Linked DNA regions of Caldisphaera lagunensis DSM 15908. Each later gene encodes a partner of the first gene's protein in a complex. Links are inferred from orthologs where the notes say so. Each region holds a gene or a part of one and is shown in the gene's direction. Other genes may lie near its edges. The genes, in order: CALAG_RS01945, CALAG_RS06725, CALAG_RS04210 and CALAG_RS06710.

What was found.
Region 2: CALAG_RS01945 (region 1) and CALAG_RS06725 share a complex: the UniProt entries of both Methanocaldococcus jannaschii proteins name them as parts of the 30S ribosomal subunit. The link is inferred for Caldisphaera lagunensis DSM 15908 from one-to-one orthologs.
Region 3: CALAG_RS01945 (region 1) and CALAG_RS04210 share a complex: the UniProt entries of both Methanocaldococcus jannaschii proteins name them as parts of the 30S ribosomal subunit. The link is inferred for Caldisphaera lagunensis DSM 15908 from one-to-one orthologs.
Region 4: CALAG_RS01945 (region 1) and CALAG_RS06710 share a complex: the UniProt entries of both Methanocaldococcus jannaschii proteins name them as parts of the 30S ribosomal subunit. The link is inferred for Caldisphaera lagunensis DSM 15908 from one-to-one orthologs.

What each region holds. Positions count from the first base shown.
Region 1 is NC_019791.1:409,251-413,977, forward strand. Bases 980-3,631 are described here. They hold CALAG_RS01945 (30S ribosomal protein S27e), read left to right. Parts: upstream 980-2,026; coding sequence 2,027-2,236; downstream 2,237-3,631. Other genes in these bases: priS (DNA primase small subunit PriS), read left to right, coding at 980-1,260; CALAG_RS01935 (hypothetical protein), read left to right, coding at 1,205-1,684; CALAG_RS01940 (50S ribosomal protein L44e), read left to right, coding at 1,734-2,021; CALAG_RS01955 (thioredoxin family protein), read left to right, coding at 2,966-3,382; CALAG_RS01960 (50S ribosomal protein L15e), read left to right, coding at 3,481-3,631. In the rest of the region: pcn (proliferating cell nuclear antigen (pcna)), read right to left, coding at 1-1; more of priS, read left to right, coding at 196-979; more of CALAG_RS01960, read left to right, coding at 3,632-4,131; CALAG_RS01965 (RNA-binding domain-containing protein), read left to right, coding at 4,163-4,594; CALAG_RS01970 (PHP domain-containing protein), read left to right, coding at 4,594-4,727.
Region 2 is NC_019791.1:1,357,559-1,362,379, forward strand. Bases 1-2,746 are described here. They hold CALAG_RS06725 (30S ribosomal protein S17), read left to right. Parts: upstream 1-1,077; coding sequence 1,078-1,416; downstream 1,417-2,746. Other genes in these bases: CALAG_RS06710 (30S ribosomal protein S3), read left to right, coding at 1-377; rpmC (50S ribosomal protein L29), read left to right, coding at 370-564; CALAG_RS06720 (ribonuclease P protein component 1), read left to right, coding at 577-849; CALAG_RS06730 (50S ribosomal protein L14), read left to right, coding at 1,435-1,857; rplX (50S ribosomal protein L24), read left to right, coding at 1,868-2,320. In the rest of the region: more of CALAG_RS06740, read left to right, coding at 2,747-3,071; CALAG_RS06745 (50S ribosomal protein L5), read left to right, coding at 3,068-3,628; CALAG_RS06750 (30S ribosomal protein S14), read left to right, coding at 3,639-3,803; CALAG_RS06755 (30S ribosomal protein S8), read left to right, coding at 3,814-4,209; CALAG_RS06760 (hypothetical protein), read left to right, coding at 4,356-4,821. UniProt on the Methanocaldococcus jannaschii protein: One of the primary rRNA binding proteins, it binds specifically to the 5'-end of 16S ribosomal RNA.
Region 3 is NC_019791.1:856,115-861,034, reverse strand. Bases 1,149-3,993 are described here. They hold CALAG_RS04210 (30S ribosomal protein S8e), read left to right. Parts: upstream 1,149-2,301; coding sequence 2,302-2,685; downstream 2,686-3,993. Other genes in these bases: speE (polyamine aminopropyltransferase), read left to right, coding at 2,911-3,828; CALAG_RS04215 (N-glycosylase/DNA lyase), read left to right, coding at 1,323-2,177; CALAG_RS04220 (thiamine-phosphate kinase), read left to right, coding at 1,149-1,320. Outside these bases: uppS (polyprenyl diphosphate synthase), read right to left, coding at 1-293; more of CALAG_RS04220, read left to right, coding at 460-1,148; CALAG_RS04200 (polysaccharide deacetylase family protein), read right to left, coding at 4,185-4,920.
Region 4 is NC_019791.1:1,355,597-1,359,063, forward strand. What follows is about bases 474-3,467. They hold CALAG_RS06710 (30S ribosomal protein S3), read left to right. Parts: upstream 474-1,595; coding sequence 1,596-2,339; downstream 2,340-3,467. Other genes in these bases: CALAG_RS06695 (AbrB/MazE/SpoVT family DNA-binding domain-containing protein), read left to right, coding at 474-544; CALAG_RS06700 (30S ribosomal protein S19), read left to right, coding at 670-1,107; rplV (50S ribosomal protein L22), read left to right, coding at 1,118-1,591; rpmC (50S ribosomal protein L29), read left to right, coding at 2,332-2,526; CALAG_RS06720 (ribonuclease P protein component 1), read left to right, coding at 2,539-2,811. In the rest of the region: more of CALAG_RS06695, read left to right, coding at 116-473. UniProt on the Methanocaldococcus jannaschii protein: Binds the lower part of the 30S subunit head.

The sequences.
Region 1 (4,727 bases):
CAATTTTCACCAATATATAAAATTGTTTCTACCACTATTTTAGATTTATTGCATTTACAATATTTTTCTACAAATTAAAAATACAAATTAAAAATAAATAATTCCACAATATTCATGTTTAACAAACTAAATTTTATCATTAGCTAAACACTTTATAAATTCTTATAAATATTATTTTAAAATGAAGGAATAAAAATGGTTCAAGAAGAAAGAGAAATTAAAATAAAGGAGTGGAAAGGAGAGCAAACAATAAAATATCTTTATAAAGAATATTATTCACTCATACCCCCTCTAATTTTACCGAAGGATATAGAAAGAAGAGAATTCGCTATCCAACCATTTGATAAGCAATCATACATTAGACATTTATCATTTGATAATCAACAAAAATTTTACGATTTTTTAATTAAAAGTACACCAAAACATGTTTATTATTCAATAGGCATCTATGATTTACCAGAAGCTAATTCTATGGAAGAAAAAGGCTGGAAAGGGTCAGATCTTTTGTTTGATATAGATCTTGATCATGATAAGAGCTGTCAAACTCAAGATGATATTACTGACGATTTATGTATAGAAAAGGGGTTAAAATATGCTGAGACTATTGCATCTATGATAAATAATTATTTTGGAGGATATCATCAAATTTACTTTACTGGTAATAGAGGATATCATGTAAGAGGTATTTGTGAGAATTGCAGACTATTAGGAAGAGAAGAAAGAGCTGAAATTGCGAAATTTGTAATGGCCCAAGATTTAGACTTAGAAATAATTTTTCCTAAATCATCAAAAGGGAAAAAATCTGCTCCTCCTTCGCCAAAAGATCCTGGTTGGAGAGGGTTAATCGCAAGTTATGGAATTAAAGAGGTAGATGCTGTCGAAATAAAAAACGCCATAGAAAATATAAGAGTAGAAATAGACTCTATGGTAACACAAGATCCAAGTAGATTAACTAGAATACCTGGAACATTAAATGGCAAATCATCATTGCTTGTTGTTCCTATTTGCGGAGAATTTAAATTAGGTAAATGGCTTTCGCCATTTTATGGAGAAATAGAGGTAAAGGCCTTAAAGGATCTGCAAAAACTCAAAATCCTAGGAATTAATATCGAGTTTAGAAAAAATGAAGAACTTAGCATTCCTTCACAGCATGCTATTTATTTAGCTACTAAAGGCTACTTAAATATATTGGGAGGGAATCTAGTTGTCAGAAAAAATACCGGCTGGTGGCCCATACAAGGCTGCAATTGGAATTCATGAACAACTTAATGCTGATGATATCAAAGATTCGAGAAGGTTATGGAGTACATATTGCACTAATGATTTAGAGTTGTGCAAAAAATTCTATGATATAATAATTAATATATCAAACCTCATAGCTGAAGCAAGAATAGAAGATATAGATTCTTCTACATATCAGGGTATAGATAAGGATTTTTTAAATATAATGAATTCAATTAAAAATAACTATTCATTATATTTATCAGGGAGCATAATTTCATTTGGAGAGTTTGTGTTAGTGAAATTCAATAGGGGTATATCGTTACCTAATGGAAAATTCATTGAAAAAAATGAAATATCATTGATTCCATTAGAAGAAGCAATATTGCTTTCATCCTTAAAATACGTAGATCCTGTAACTACTTTATCGTATAGCATCATTAATAAACAAAAGAAAGATTAATAAGGTACTTTTTCTAAGCCAATACAGGAATAGTGAGCGTGAGTCCAGAATGAAGTTTCCAAAGAAGATAAGAACCTATTGCCCTAAATGTAATGAACATACAGAGCATAGTGTAGCGCTTTATAAATCAGGAAAGAGGAGAACATTGTCTGAAGGCCAAAGAAGGTATTTAAGGAAAAACAAAGGTTATGGTAGTAAAAGAAAGCCTGAACAGAAGAGATTTGCTAAGACAACTAAGAAGATCACATTACTTATAACATGTAGTAAATGTGGCTATAAGAGAACAATACTAGGCATAAGACTTAAGAAGATTGAGCTTGTAGAACCCACAAGGTGATTCTTATGAAATCAAGCTTATTAAGGAATAGATTATTAGTACCACAACCAAGAAGTAGGTTCCTTATCGTAGAATGCCCAAATTGTGGACATAAGCAAATTGTTTATAGTCACTCTTCATTTTCAGCAAGATGCTTATCTTGTGGAGCACTATTAGTAAAGCCTACAGGTGGAAAGGCACAAATCCTTGGAAAAGTAGAAAAAATTCTAAGCTAATTTCATTGAAAAATTAAATTTTATCGATAATTTTATAGTCATAAATTTTATGTGAATTATTTATATATATAATTTATAAAATTTATGTTTATTAAAAAATAAAAGAAAATTATTTTTGTTTAAGTTAATAATTAGAAATATATTACATTAATTTACTATTAAAAATATTTTAACGTAGCCTCTCAAAAAACGCTTAATTGTTAAGACACAAATATAAAAATTAATTGCAAAAATAATGTTAGCAAAGTCTTTAAACCCAAATTATTAACTCCAATTCTAGGCAAGCCGGGGTAGCTCAGCAGGTAGAGCGCCCGGCTGTTAACCGGGCGGTCGAGGGTTCGAGTCCCTCCCCCGGCGCCTTTTTAGTTGCCAAGTACTTCTAACCTCTGATTTTCATATAAAGCAAAATGAATTCTATATATTATTAAATAAACATAAAAGCGTATTTAGAATCAAATAAAATCTTTTAGGAGAAATAAGACTAATCTTTTTAACTATTTAAAATAATTTGTTTATATTAATTCCTAATCGTAAAATAACAATTAATTTATTTTAACAAAAGATATAAATACTAAAATAAAATAAAGAACCTTCAAAGCTAATATAAATAACCTAGATTACTTCATGTAATAAATGGTGGCTTTTGCTTTTTATATGATCGTATAAATCAAAGCTCCTGAAAGAATATATTTAATCTAGTTAATGTAAATTTATTTAATAGGAGAGAAATTGGTCAATGAAAATGCAGAAAATTTAGGAAAAGAACTTTCAAGGTTATTGATGTCAAAAGCTGAAGCACTAGAAAATTCTTTGAAAGAAATAGTTGTTGAAGTTAAATCAGATAATTTTAACGAAATAATAAATAAAAATAAACTAGTTTTCTTATTCTTTACAGCAGAATGGTGCGGTCCATGCATATCATTTTTACAAACATTTAGGGAAGTAGCTTCTCAACATATAGTTCCAAACGTTTTTTATGGAAAAGTTGACGTTGACTCCAGCTATGCTATTGCCGATAAGTATAAGGTAAAGCATATACCATCAATTTTAATTATAGTAAATGGTGAAGTTGTTGATTCTATAGTAGGTCAAACAAACAAAGAAAAACTTGAAAATAGGATATCCTCTTACATAAAATCTTTATAATTTCTATAAATATTTTGAATTTACCAATTAACTTTAAAAATTCCTCTTGTAACTTAGAGTATAGAAGAAAGATAAAATAAATGTTGAGGTAGAAGGTTATGTCTAAATCTATGTATCATTACATCGCAAGCGCATGGAAAAAACCATACGAAAACGAGCATGTAGCATTAATGAGAGAGCGATTGATTAAATGGAGAAGTGAACCCACGATAGTCAGAGTAGAGAAACCAACTAGATTAAACAGGGCTAGAGAGATAGGTTATAAGGCAAAACAAGGAGTCATAGTTGTTAGAGTTAAAGTGAGAAAGGGAGGGATGAGAAAACAGAGACCAATATCTGGAAGAAGACCTAAAAGAATGGGTGTTAATGCAATTACATTAAGAAAAAGCCTTAGACTTATAGCTGAAGAAAGGGCACAAAATAGATATCCAGATTTAGTAGTGTTAGGTAGCTATTATGTAGGAGAAGATGGTACCCATAAATGGTATGAAGTTATTTTAATTGATCCTAGTAATCCTTCAATTAGAAATGATAAGGATTATTCATGGATACTTAATTCCCCAAGCAGATCGGGCAGACCAAACCGTGGCTTAACTCATGCCGGAAAGAAAATGAGAGGATTAACAAAGAATAGAGGTTTAACAAATACGCACAACCATAAATGGAGTAAGAAAGAGAAAGAAAGAAAGCTTAAAAAAGGCCATGAAGCAAGTAAATATATTAGATATTTCAATACTAGAGAAAAATAATTAACCGCTTTTTCTTATTCGGTGGAAATTTTTGATTAAATCCTTAGAAATAAGAGTTTTTGTACATGCAACTGAAGATAAGGAGAAGATAGTTTCTTCCTTAAAAAATATTATAAAAGAAGATTTTAATATAATAGAAGAGCAATATGAGGGATATTATGGAAACTCTATATTAGTTATATCTAGTATTATTGAGGGATCAAAAGCGGAAGAGATATTAAATAATTTGCTTGACAGCCTTTCAAGACCAGATAAGGATGAGTTAATAAAAACTTTTTATGATAGAATTGAAGAAAAAAATAATACATTCCATTTAAGGCTAAATAAGCAAAAGGCCTATTCAGGGCAATTAACATTAAGCGACTCAGACGATGTTATAAAATTAATATTTAAATTAGAAAACAAGTTTGAAATTGAGAAGCTAAAAAACTTAATAATAGAAAAATATAATAAAGTGGGATAATGAAATATGTAGATCTTTCAATAAACCCTAGAAATTATGAAGAATGGATTAAGATAATACCAATGCTTAAGAAGTTTAATTTTGAGATAATTGGAATGGATTCTAACTTTATCAATGATGATGTTTTAAAAGC
Region 2 (4,821 bases), 950 kb from region 1 along the record:
AAGCAGGTGCAATTGGCGCAGAAATAGTTATAAGTGGTAAGCTAACTAACGAGAGAGCAAAATTTGAAAAGCTTCAAATGGGGAAAGTTATTAAAACAGGGGATATTGTAGATCAATATGTAGACAAGGCTGTTGCCCATGCTAAACTACCTCAAGGAATTTATGGGGTGAGAATTATTATAGTCAAACAACAGGCTTCTATGCCTCACATATATGAAAAAGGTGAAGATGAAATAAAGAATGTTGTTCAATCATTAAAGGAGCAAGTAGAAGAAATTAAATCTACCGAGGGCCAGGAAAAATTAGAGGAAATGATAGAAGAAATTAAAGAAGAGGAGGTTGAGGAAGGTGGGGAAATACAGGCTCAAAATGAATGATTTAAAGAAAATGCAAGAAGAAGAAGTAAAGAAGACGTTAAATGATATAAATACTGAGTTAACAGTGTTAAGACATAAAGCATCAACAGGCTCTCTAGATAATCCGGCCAGAATAAAACAGCTTAAGAAGAATAAGGCAAGGATTTTAACATTACTTAATGAAAAGAAAAAAGCTAATAATAAATAAATGTGATCTTTTTTGAAAATAAATAAGAAAAATTTAATATATCATGAAATAATAGGCTTATATGTTTGCATAGTTAAGCATTTAGATCCTTCTATTGAAGGTAAATGTGGAAAAATTTTATATGAGACAAAAAATACAATCATTATAGAAACTAATAAGGGTAAGGCAACTATATTAAAAAAGGGGGCAATATTTGAAATTAAGATTGATAATGAAAGGGTTGTTGTATTAGGAGATAACTTGATTGGTAGGCCTGAAGATAGGATTAAGAAAATCTTAAAATGATCTTAAAAAGTTTATAAAAATTTCAATTTATTTTTTAAGATACACATTAAATTTAAAAAAAATTAAGATATAGCCTTTTATAGATTTTTTCAAATTTATAAAATAAGAATATCTTTAAATAGAGTGATGTTTAGAAGACCATGCGAAAGGCTCCAATAGAGTTTATAAGTATCATTTTTTACTTTTTGATGTGCGGTAAAATGAGGAATCGCGATGGGTGTAAGTTTAATGCCAGAACAAAAAGCAATAAAGAATTTACAGATACCTGGGGTTAGTCCACCCTCAAAAAGTTGCAGTGATCCAAATTGTCCATGGCATGGATCACTTAGGGTTAGAGGGGTACTGTTAGAGGGTATTGTTGAAAAATTTAGGGCTAAGGGAAGTGCAGTAGTAAGGCATGAGTATCTATATTATGAGCGTAAATATAAAAGGTATGAGTGGAGAAAAACAAAGAAACTAGTTCATGTGCCTGAATGCTTAGATATAAAGGAAGGAGATAAGGTAGTAATTGGAGAAACAAAACCTTTATCAAAAACTATTAAGTTTGTAATATTAGGTAAAATATAAGTAGGGGTGTGATGATAAATGCCAAAGAAAAAGAAATATGGCGCAGTGCTCTCGAGAAGAGGATTTAGCGCAGGCCTTCAAGTGGGTTCAGTTGCGTTAGTTGCAGATAATAGTGGGGCAAAAGAAGCTTTGATAGTAGACGTACCTTTAGTAAAAACTAGAGTAAGAAGATTGGGAAGGGCAACTGTAGGAGATTTAGTTGTTGTTTCAATAAAAAAAGGAACCCCCCAAGTTAGAAAGCAGATTAGCTATGCTGTTGTCATAAGGCAGAAAAGACCTTATAAGAGATCAGATGGTACTTGGATATCCTTTAATGATAATGCACTAGTTTTAGTTAATCCTGATGGAACTCCAAAAGGGAGTGAAATAAGAGGGGCTATACCAAAAGAAGTAGCAGAAAGGTGGCCTACGGTTGCAAAGCTTGCAACATCAATTATATGAGGTGATTTAAATGATAAGTTCATCTATTCCAAAGAAACAAAGGAAGTACTTATTTAATATGCCTTTACATTTGAGGCATAAACTAGTTACAGTTAAATTAAGTAAAGAATTAAGAAATAAATTCGGAATTAGAAATTTACCAGTAAAAGTAGGAGATAAGGTTAGAGTTGTGAAAGGAACTCATAAAGGTAAAACTGGAAAGGTCACTGAGGTTGATTTAAAGAGATTGTTTGTAAAAATAGAGGGAATTAAAAGGAAAAAAGCAGATGGAACTGAAATACCAGTGAAAATTAGACCTTGGAATTTGGAAATAATTGATTTAGATTTAAAAGATGAGGAAAGAAAGAAAATTGTGCAGAGGAGAGGAGGAAAGATGCAGGAAACACAAAGTGAATTTGCTAAGGCTCAGGAATCAAGTGAAGAAAAAAGCACAGAAGAAAAAGAGGTGAAGACAAATGGGTAACATGGGAGGAACAAGGTCTATTAAGGGTATAGCAGCTCCTCCATTTTGGCCTATTGAGAGGAAATTAAGGCCGTGGACTCCTAAACCATCACCTGGACCTCATAATGCTGAACAAAGTTTGCCTTTATTAGTAGTTTTGAGGGATATGTTAAAATATGCCGAAACGGGTAAAGAAGCTATTAAGATTATTAATGAAAATAAAATTAAGGTTGACGGAAGAGTTGTTAACGATTATAAATACCCACTCAGTGTTATGGATGTTTTAGAGATACCTGAGAACGACGAATATTATAGAGTAATACCATATCCAACAGATTATCTAGGGCTTTATAAAATAACTAAGGAAGAAGCAAGTCTTAAGCCAGTAAGGATTGAAAATAAGACTATAGTCAAAGGAGGTAATTTACAATTAAACCTAAGTGGGGGGCGTAATATTTTAGTGAAATTTAAAGAAGGTGAAAAGAAAGAAGTTCCTTATAAAACACTAGATACATTGCTAATAACCTTACCAAATCAAGAAATAAAGGAGCACATACCTTTTCAAATAGGAGATTACGCATTGGTTATATGGGGTAAGAACGTAGGAAAATTAGGGAAGATTGTTTCAGTAAATAAACAATGGGGAAGAAAGAGCAGTACAGTAACTTTAGAAGGAAAGAGTGGAAGGAAGATACAGACGATTCTTGATTATATATTAATTGTAGGCAAAGAAAAACCAGTTATATCTTTACCAGGTGAGATAGAATTATGAGCATAGCATTAAGCGAAGATGAGGTAAATAAAATATTAAAGTCATGGGAAGAAAATCCTATGACCAAACCAAGGATAACAAAAGTAACAGTAAATATAGCTTTAGGCCAAGGTGGTGAAAAATTAGTGAAAGTACAAGAATTATTGACTCAGTTAACAGGCCAAAAAGCATCATTAAGGGCTGCAAAGAAAACTGTTAGGGCCTTTGGAGTAAGAAAGGGTGAAAATATAGCAACAATGGTAACTTTAAGAAGGGAAAAAGCTTATGCATTTTTAAAGAAAGCTCTAGAAGCTGTAGGTTATAGAATTAAGAAAAGCAGCATTGATAAGTTTGGTAATGTAGGTTTTGGGATAACTGAATATATATTGTTGCCTGGAGCAAGATATGACCCAGAAATAGGAATCGTAGGTATGGATGTAATAATAACTGTTGAGAAACCAGGCTATAGGATAGAAAAGAGAAAAATAAAAACTTCTGATCTACCTTTAAGGCATAGGGTTAAGCCTGAAGAAACGATGGTATTACTTAGTAAAGAATTTGGGGTAACATTTATATGAGGTGATATGGATGGGAAAGTATAAGCCACCAAAAATGAAAAGCATGGGTAGAGGGGCCCAAAGATGTCAAAGATGTGGAACTAGGGATGCAGTTATACAAAAATACGGTTTATATTTGTGTAGGCAATGTTTTAGGGAGGTAGCCCCAACATTAGGTTTTAAAAAATATAAGTAGGTGATAGGAAATGGTAGATGTTTTATCTGGTCATTTATCATCAATAATGAATGCAGAGCTTAGAGGTGAAAGAGAAGTAATATTAATGCCAGCATCAAAACTTTCAGCATCAGTGTTAAAGGTTCTTCAAAAAGAAGGTTATATAGGAGAATTTGAGTACATAGATGATGGGAGATTTGGTAAGTTCAAAATACAATTACTAGGTAGAATAAATAAAATAGGAACAGTTAGACCTAGAGTTTCAATCAAATATAATGAATTATTAAGATTGCCAGAAAATTTGAGGAGATTTTTGGCAAGTAGAGATTTGGGACATTTAATAATATCAACAAATCAAGGAGTTATGACACATAAAGATGCGTTAGTTAAGAAAACTGGCGGTATTGTTATAGCATATGTATATTGATTTTATTAAATTTTATTAAATATATAGAATATGTGATAATTATTTTTGTGTAATTATGTTTGATTCAATAGCATTATCGTTTTTATATAAAGGGAGGAAAGAGAATAATATAAAATAACATATCGAAATAAATGGGGAAGTAAGATATGGAAAACAAAAGATTATTTGAAGAATGGTTTAGCCTATATAAGATCTTTATTGAAAATAATAAATTTAGCAATAAAGTTCTTAGTATTCCAACTTTTCCTGCCATAGCGAATAATAACAAAATTTATGACATAGATCTAGATATGGGAATCAAATTATCTTGGAATTGTTGTAATTCATATAAATTGAACTTAAATGGAGGAGGGCTTATTTCTGAGATACCTAGTAAACCAATGGAAACATTATCTTTTGATTATAATGAATTTATACCACAAAGCATTATAAATAGTGATTATAAAATAAATCCACTAGGTTGGAATCCTATAAATCCAATAGATAAAGAGTTAGATTATGGAGAATGTTTTCAATATAATAATAAAAAAATATATGTAAGAAGTTCTGAGCCATTTAAGTTTATAAAAAAACAAAATTGCGTAGAGTTGAAACATAATGAAAATAAACCCA
Region 3 (4,920 bases), 450 kb from region 1 along the record:
TCAGGTGTTATACTTGTATCCCCAATTACCTTAACAGCAATATCATTTTCATTTAATTTCTTATTTTGTCTAATATATGAAAAACCTTCTTTAGATAACTCGAAAAGAAAATTTAATTCTTCTTTACTCCTTTTTATGCAATTTTCATAACTTAAAACATAAACAGATGCGTTATAAATTCCATAATCAATTATATTGTCTAATATCCTTTTTAAATTATCAAACCCATTCTTGTATGCAGTAAAATAATCCATTCCATTTCTTTTCGCCCACCTTCTGTTCCCATCAGGTATAATTCCTATATGAATTGGCAGATTTTTCGTTTTTATTCCCCTACGCTTTTACGTTATTAATCCTTGCTAATATATTTTATTGAATATTGATTTTTTAAATTTAAAAACATTTTCTTTTAACAGGGGATAAAAACTGGAAGATTGGCAAAAACTAATTAATGAAGTCATGAAAAATAGCAAAAACGAATGGTGCAAAGATTATGATGCATGTCCTTTAGAAGATTTTTTAATTAACATAGATGGATATGCATCGTCGAGAAGCAAATTACCATGGATGACATATGAAGATTGGTCGTTTAAAGCAGCTTTGGCGTCTGCAAGCGATGTTATTGTATCTGGAGGAAAACCAATCGCATTATCTTATAGTGTAGGAGCAACTGATGAAAATGTTTTAAAATCAGTATCATTAGGTATTGGTAAAGCATCAGAATATTTAAAAAGCATTGTTTTAAAAGGAGATAGCAATAAATCAATAAATGATTCGTGGATAGATGTAGTTTTTATAGGGAAAATGGAAAATAAAAAATATGTAAAAAGAAGTGGAGCAAAAAAAGGAGATTACCTAATACAAATAGGTTATTTAGGTTATGGTTCATTAGCCCAAAAGTTATTAGAAAATAAAATAAATATTAATGAAATCGATAAAAATATATTAAATAAAACAATAACACCAGATTTTCAAATAAATGCTTATATTCCTATATATAAATATGCAACATCTTCTTCGGACAATAGCGATGGATGGATGTCAACCTTATACAATATATCAGAATCAAGTAGAGTTAAAATTTTACTTGATTCAATAGAAATAGATCCATTACTTAATAACTATATTCACGAAGAGGAAGCATTATATAGCTGGGAAGACTATAATTTTGCTGCTACTGTTAGTGAAGAAAATTTAGACTATTTTTTAGAAGAATGCTCAAATTTAAACATAAGGTGCTTCGTTGTAGGGAAAATAGATGAAGGTTATGGGGTTTATTATAATAACAAAAAAGTAAATAATTTTGGATGGTTGTGGTAAAATTGAATATAAATAATGAGAGGTTAATTAAAGTTTCAGATTCAATAAAAAACTTCGGGTTAGACAATGTCTTAATTTTAGAAGAAAAATTAGACCCTCAATTTGATTATATTCAAAAGCTTAAAGAAAAAGTGGGAAAAAATTATGCAACAATTTATTCCTTACTTGTTTCCCTAATAAGTTATAAATTAACAATGAAAGGTGAAGATTGGTGGAAATGTTTTTCTGAATATTTGTCTGCTAAAGATATACCAAAAAATTTTGAAGAGTCGATAAATAACGTAATAAATTTCATTAATGATTGCAAAGGATCAATTATTGGAAGAGCTGCAAAGATAAAGAGGATTGAAAAAGTAGTTAAAGGATCTAGAGATATATTGTTAGAAATTTTAGAAAGACCAGAAGTTGTATTAGAAAAACCCAATAAAATATTGGAAGAAATTGCAAAATCCTTAAATAGTAAAGAATGGAAGAAAACAATAACATTTTCAATAAAAATGTCTTATTATGCTATAAAAAATAGAGGAGAACTAAGACCATTGAATATCGTTATACCTATGCCAATAGATGTCAGAATATCATGCATTTCATATACAAGCGGAATTATTGAAAGCAACTCATATAAAGAGATACTCAAAAAACCTAAAATTGCTATAGAAGCATGGGATAAGGTTTCTCAATTAAGCAACATACCTCAAATTCATTTAGATAGCCTTTTATGGATAATAGGTAGAAATTCTATGGAATTGAGCTTGGATGAAGCGAAAGAAAATGCTAAAAGAATCTTAATGAAATATTTTGATAAAGATAAAGTTGATTATTTATTATATAACCTATTTTATAGAGAATGTAAATAATTAATAAAAATATAAATGGAGACTTAATTTAAAATGCAATCATTATAATACAAACATCAACAAAAATTAAAGTTTATAAGCTTATATTCTTACCAATGAATCGCGAGGCTTTCGGTGGTAAAGAATGGGAGTTTACCAATATAGAGACATAAAAAAACCTAGTGGTGGATTGAGGCATTTAATTCATAAGAGGAAAAGAAGATATGCTATGGGAGAGATTTTTGTTCCAGTCGTTTTACAAGAAAACGATGAGAAAGTAATAAAAAGAGTTATGGGAGGTAATGCTAAAGTATCTCTAAGGAAAGTTTCCAAGGCAATAGTTACTGACAAAAATGGAAAAGCAAAGGTAACTAAGATATTAAATGTTCTGTCAACTCCATCAAATAGAGAATATGCAAAAAGAAATATAATAACAAAAGGAGCAATTATACAAACAAGTGATGGAAAAGCAAGGGTAACATCAAGACCAGGTCAAGACGGTATAGTTAATGCAGTTCTTATAGACTGACCCTCCAAGGGATCCCCCCATCGATACGACTAACCTTCCGGTTAGCTCAATTCTGTTTCAAATTGCTCCTCTACTACCATATATCTTAATGTGTCTATACATTTGTTTCCATAATTGAAGGCATAAGTGGGCATTAATCCCGACCAGCAAGGCTTTCTACTTACTTTAATTGAATCTCAGAAAACTTTTATTTCTAAACCTAGTTATCTTAATTGAGTGAGAGGTATGTCAACAAATTATCCATGGCATTGGATTATTGAATGGAGTACCCCAGGAACTGCTCATATGCATGCTGTTAACAAAGTTTATGCATTTGGTCAGTCAAAATTTCAGAAATGGATAATAGTAGATTATGTTGATTTAGGTAAGGCCTTAGTTATAGACGGAAAAATTCAATCTTCCTTGTATGATGAATTTGTCTATCACGAATCATTAGTCCATCCAGCAATGATATTAAATGGTAATCCAAAAAAGGTATTAATTTTAGGTGGTGGAGAAGGGGCAACAGCAAGAGAGGCATTGAGATTTAAGTCAGTTGAAAAAGTAATTATGGTAGATATAGATGATCAAGTGGTTGAGGTTTGTAAAAAGTATTTGCCTGAATGGCATCAATATTCATTTTATAATAGCAAAGTGAAGGTCATTATAGACGATGCAGAACATTATATAGATAATACTGATGAAAAATTTGATGTAATAATCTCAGATTTAGTTGACCCAGAAGAAGCAGGGCCGGCAGTTAGACTTTACACAAGAGAATTTTATAACAAAATAGTAAATAAGTTGGAAAAGAATGGAATTTTTGTTACCCAATCAACCAGTCCAGTTTTAACACCAACAGTACATGCAGTAATATTTAATACAATTAAGAGTGTGTTTAAATATGCCACTTCTTATTATTCTTACATAAGGAGTTTTGAAGGAATTTGGGGTTTTGTAATAGCATCAAATGACATTAATGTTGAAAATGTTAAAAACTTAGATGTAGATAACATGATCAATAAAATGGCTGAAGGTAAAAATAGATACTATGATAACGAATCACATGCCCATATGTTTAATGTACCTAAGTTTATAAGAAATATTCTAGAAAAAGAAAAGAGAGTTTCGACTCTTAGTAATCCAATATATTTACCTGCCTAATTAATAAAGGCATTTTTAATCAATATTTATTAATGGATTACTTGTTTATACCTTTAATACTATCCCTTCTTAGCTTTTATTTTTGTTAAAATTATAATGAAATTTCTAAATCTTTTCAGATTGAAATAGAGAAACTTCAAATTCCTGTAAAAAAATGGATAACAAAAACTTAAAAACTATGCTAAATTATACAATGATCTTACTCTTTTACCTTTACTTTTTAACTTTGATCTACCATAGCAAGGATAACAGAAGGAATTGTTAGCATAATTTATGCAAATAAAGCTCTACAAATAATTTTAATTAAATTTATCGCATGATATTATCTAAAAATAAAAAGTTTCTCTTTTCAATTTTTATTTATTTAATTTAAAATTATTTAGCCAAAATTCAGCAATTTCTTCCCTTTTAGCTATCCAAACATCAAAGGATTTTATATAATTTAAGAAATCTTTTAAAGCTTTAATCCTACCAGGTCTGCCTATTATCCTAACATGCATACCAATGCTCATCATTTTAGGCTCATATTTAGATTCTTCATAAAGTTGATCAAATGCGTCTTTTGCATATGAGAAAAATTCTTCAGCTGTACTAAACCTATTCATTGGATATAAGAAGTGAAAATCGTTAACATCAGGAGTATAGGGTATTATTAGAAACCCTTTATAATAATATGGCAAATCATCATTATATGCATCAGAATCATACATAAAACCAAGATCTTTAACAATATCTATCGTATTCACGCTAGGTTCCCTTGCGTAAAATCCTTTTGGTTTATATCCGGTAATTTTTTCTATTATTTCTACAGATTTCTCTATTTGTCTTTTTTCTTCATCATAACTTAGCCTATAATTTTCGAACCATCTTAATCCATGATCTACTATTTCATGACCTTGATTAACAATTGCCTTTGCAGCTATAGGATTTAATTCCAATGTGTGAGCAACCGCAAAGAAGGAAGCCTTAACATTATAATCATTTAATACTTTCAAAATCCTCCAAATAGCAACCCTGGTTCCATATTCATAAACGCTTTCCAACCCAACATCTCTCTCTTTTATATCTATTGGAGGAAACTCTCCAACTGAT
Region 4 (3,467 bases), 950 kb from region 1 along the record:
TTTTTTATTTTAAATTAAAAACTGTTATAAAAAGTAAAATTTTATACCTACTTCTTAACCTTTTTTATACGGATAGCATAAATTTAGTTGGATTAATTTGGATGAGGTGTATGATATGTCAAGTAATAGAATAACCGGTATAGTTAAGGTCGATTCAAAAGGAAGAATAACAATACCTCAGACTATGAGGGAAAATTTGGGAATAGAGCCTGGTATGCTAGTTGCATTATTGGCTGATGGTGATAAGAAAGAAATAGTAATAAATCCAATATTATCTGAAAATGCTAAGGTATTAGAATTAAATGTTGATATGATTGACAAACCTGGCTCGCTAGCAAAGGTTATTGACAAATTAGCAGAATATAAAATTGATATTATTTCGAATAGGTGTACATCGATAACAAGAAGAGAGGAAGGAGAATGTACTTTTATAATTGATACGAGCCAAAGTTCTATTGATGTTGATAAATTAAAATCTGTATTAGAATCTATTGATGTTGTTACTCAAGTAAGAATTAAACAATTTGAGGTTCCAACATACTAAATTAATAAAAACTTTTAAAAAATTAACAATATTATTTTTATTTCATAATAGCATAAAAGGATTTTTAAAGGCATTTAAATAACTAGGAATTGCTAGTAAGTGAGAGCGCCAGTTAGGTGAAAGGAATGTCAATAGAGCTGAAACCAGAATGGAAACGATTTAAATACAGAGGGAAGACTTTGGAAGAATTATTAAATATGCCTATGGATGAGCTTGTTAAATTATTTCCTTCTAGGTCAAGGAGAAGCTTGGCTAGAGGGTTTACACCATCCCAAAAAATCCTTTTATCAAAAATAAGAGCACTAAGAAAAATTATGCAGCAAGATCCTAGCAAGGAAAATGTAGTAATTAAGACTCACGTTAGAGACTTAGTTATTTTGCCGGAAATGATTGGTTTAACTATAGCTGTGTATAATGGTAAAGAATTTGTGCCTGTAAAGATAATACCGGAAATGATAGGGCATAGGCTTGGAGAATATAGCCATACAACAAAAACAGTCCATCATGGAGAGCCAGGATTAAAGGCTTCAAAGAGCAGCTTGCATGTAGCTGCAAAGGTGTGAGGTGAATACTATGCCACAGTGGAATTATTCTGTAAAATTACAAGATGAAAGTAAGGTTGCAAAGGCTGTTATAAGGGAAGTTCCTGTGCATCCAAAAGTAATTGTTGAAATTGCCAATGCAATAAATGGGATGAATCTAAAAAAGGCAGAGAGATTTTTGGAAAACGTAATAAAACAAAAAGAACCATTACCATTTAGAAGATCAAATAAAAAAGTTTCGCATAGAAGAGGTTTGAGCGATAGATGGGGGGTACCATCTGGAAGATATCCAATAAAAGCAGCAACGTATGTTTTAAATTTGCTAAGGAATGTTGAGAACAATGCTGATAATAAAGGACTAGAGATTGATAAATTAGTTATATATCATATTGGAGTAAGCAAAGGCCTTACATTGAAAAGGGCAATGCCTAGGGCCTTTGGTAGAGCTGATATACTTAGGAAATTTAGATCTAATATTGAAATAATAGTTAGAATGGAGGGTTAAGATTATGTCTAGAATAAAGAAATATTTCTTGGATCAGGCAATGCTTAGAGCCAAAATAGATGAGTATTTGGCTCAGAATTTCTATACTGCAGGTTATTCTGGGGTACATATAATACAAAGTGGACTAGGTACCAGGATCCATATATATGCTGAAAGGCCTGCACTTATTATAGGGAGAAAAGGGGCTACAATTAGGAGATTACAAGGTGTTTTTCAAAAGGTTTTTGGATTAGAGAACGTTCAAGTAACTGTTAGCCAGCCAGATAACACAGAATTAGATGCAAGAATTCAAGCGTTTAGAGTTGCTAGATCTTTAGAAATGGGATATCATTTTAGGAGAGTAGCAATGGCAACTTTAAGAAGAATAATTGAAGCAGGTGCAATTGGCGCAGAAATAGTTATAAGTGGTAAGCTAACTAACGAGAGAGCAAAATTTGAAAAGCTTCAAATGGGGAAAGTTATTAAAACAGGGGATATTGTAGATCAATATGTAGACAAGGCTGTTGCCCATGCTAAACTACCTCAAGGAATTTATGGGGTGAGAATTATTATAGTCAAACAACAGGCTTCTATGCCTCACATATATGAAAAAGGTGAAGATGAAATAAAGAATGTTGTTCAATCATTAAAGGAGCAAGTAGAAGAAATTAAATCTACCGAGGGCCAGGAAAAATTAGAGGAAATGATAGAAGAAATTAAAGAAGAGGAGGTTGAGGAAGGTGGGGAAATACAGGCTCAAAATGAATGATTTAAAGAAAATGCAAGAAGAAGAAGTAAAGAAGACGTTAAATGATATAAATACTGAGTTAACAGTGTTAAGACATAAAGCATCAACAGGCTCTCTAGATAATCCGGCCAGAATAAAACAGCTTAAGAAGAATAAGGCAAGGATTTTAACATTACTTAATGAAAAGAAAAAAGCTAATAATAAATAAATGTGATCTTTTTTGAAAATAAATAAGAAAAATTTAATATATCATGAAATAATAGGCTTATATGTTTGCATAGTTAAGCATTTAGATCCTTCTATTGAAGGTAAATGTGGAAAAATTTTATATGAGACAAAAAATACAATCATTATAGAAACTAATAAGGGTAAGGCAACTATATTAAAAAAGGGGGCAATATTTGAAATTAAGATTGATAATGAAAGGGTTGTTGTATTAGGAGATAACTTGATTGGTAGGCCTGAAGATAGGATTAAGAAAATCTTAAAATGATCTTAAAAAGTTTATAAAAATTTCAATTTATTTTTTAAGATACACATTAAATTTAAAAAAAATTAAGATATAGCCTTTTATAGATTTTTTCAAATTTATAAAATAAGAATATCTTTAAATAGAGTGATGTTTAGAAGACCATGCGAAAGGCTCCAATAGAGTTTATAAGTATCATTTTTTACTTTTTGATGTGCGGTAAAATGAGGAATCGCGATGGGTGTAAGTTTAATGCCAGAACAAAAAGCAATAAAGAATTTACAGATACCTGGGGTTAGTCCACCCTCAAAAAGTTGCAGTGATCCAAATTGTCCATGGCATGGATCACTTAGGGTTAGAGGGGTACTGTTAGAGGGTATTGTTGAAAAATTTAGGGCTAAGGGAAGTGCAGTAGTAAGGCATGAGTATCTATATTATGAGCGTAAATATAAAAGGTATGAGTGGAGAAAAACAAAGAAACTAGTTCATGTGCCTGAATGCTTAGATATAAAGGAAGGAGATAAGGTAGTAATTGGAGAAACAAAACCTTTATCAAAAACTATTAAGTTTGTAATATTAGGTAAAATATAAGTAGGGGTGTGATGATAAATGCCAAAGAAAAAGAAATATGGCGCAGTGCTCTCGAGAAGAGGATTTAGCGCAGGCCTTCAAGTGGGTTC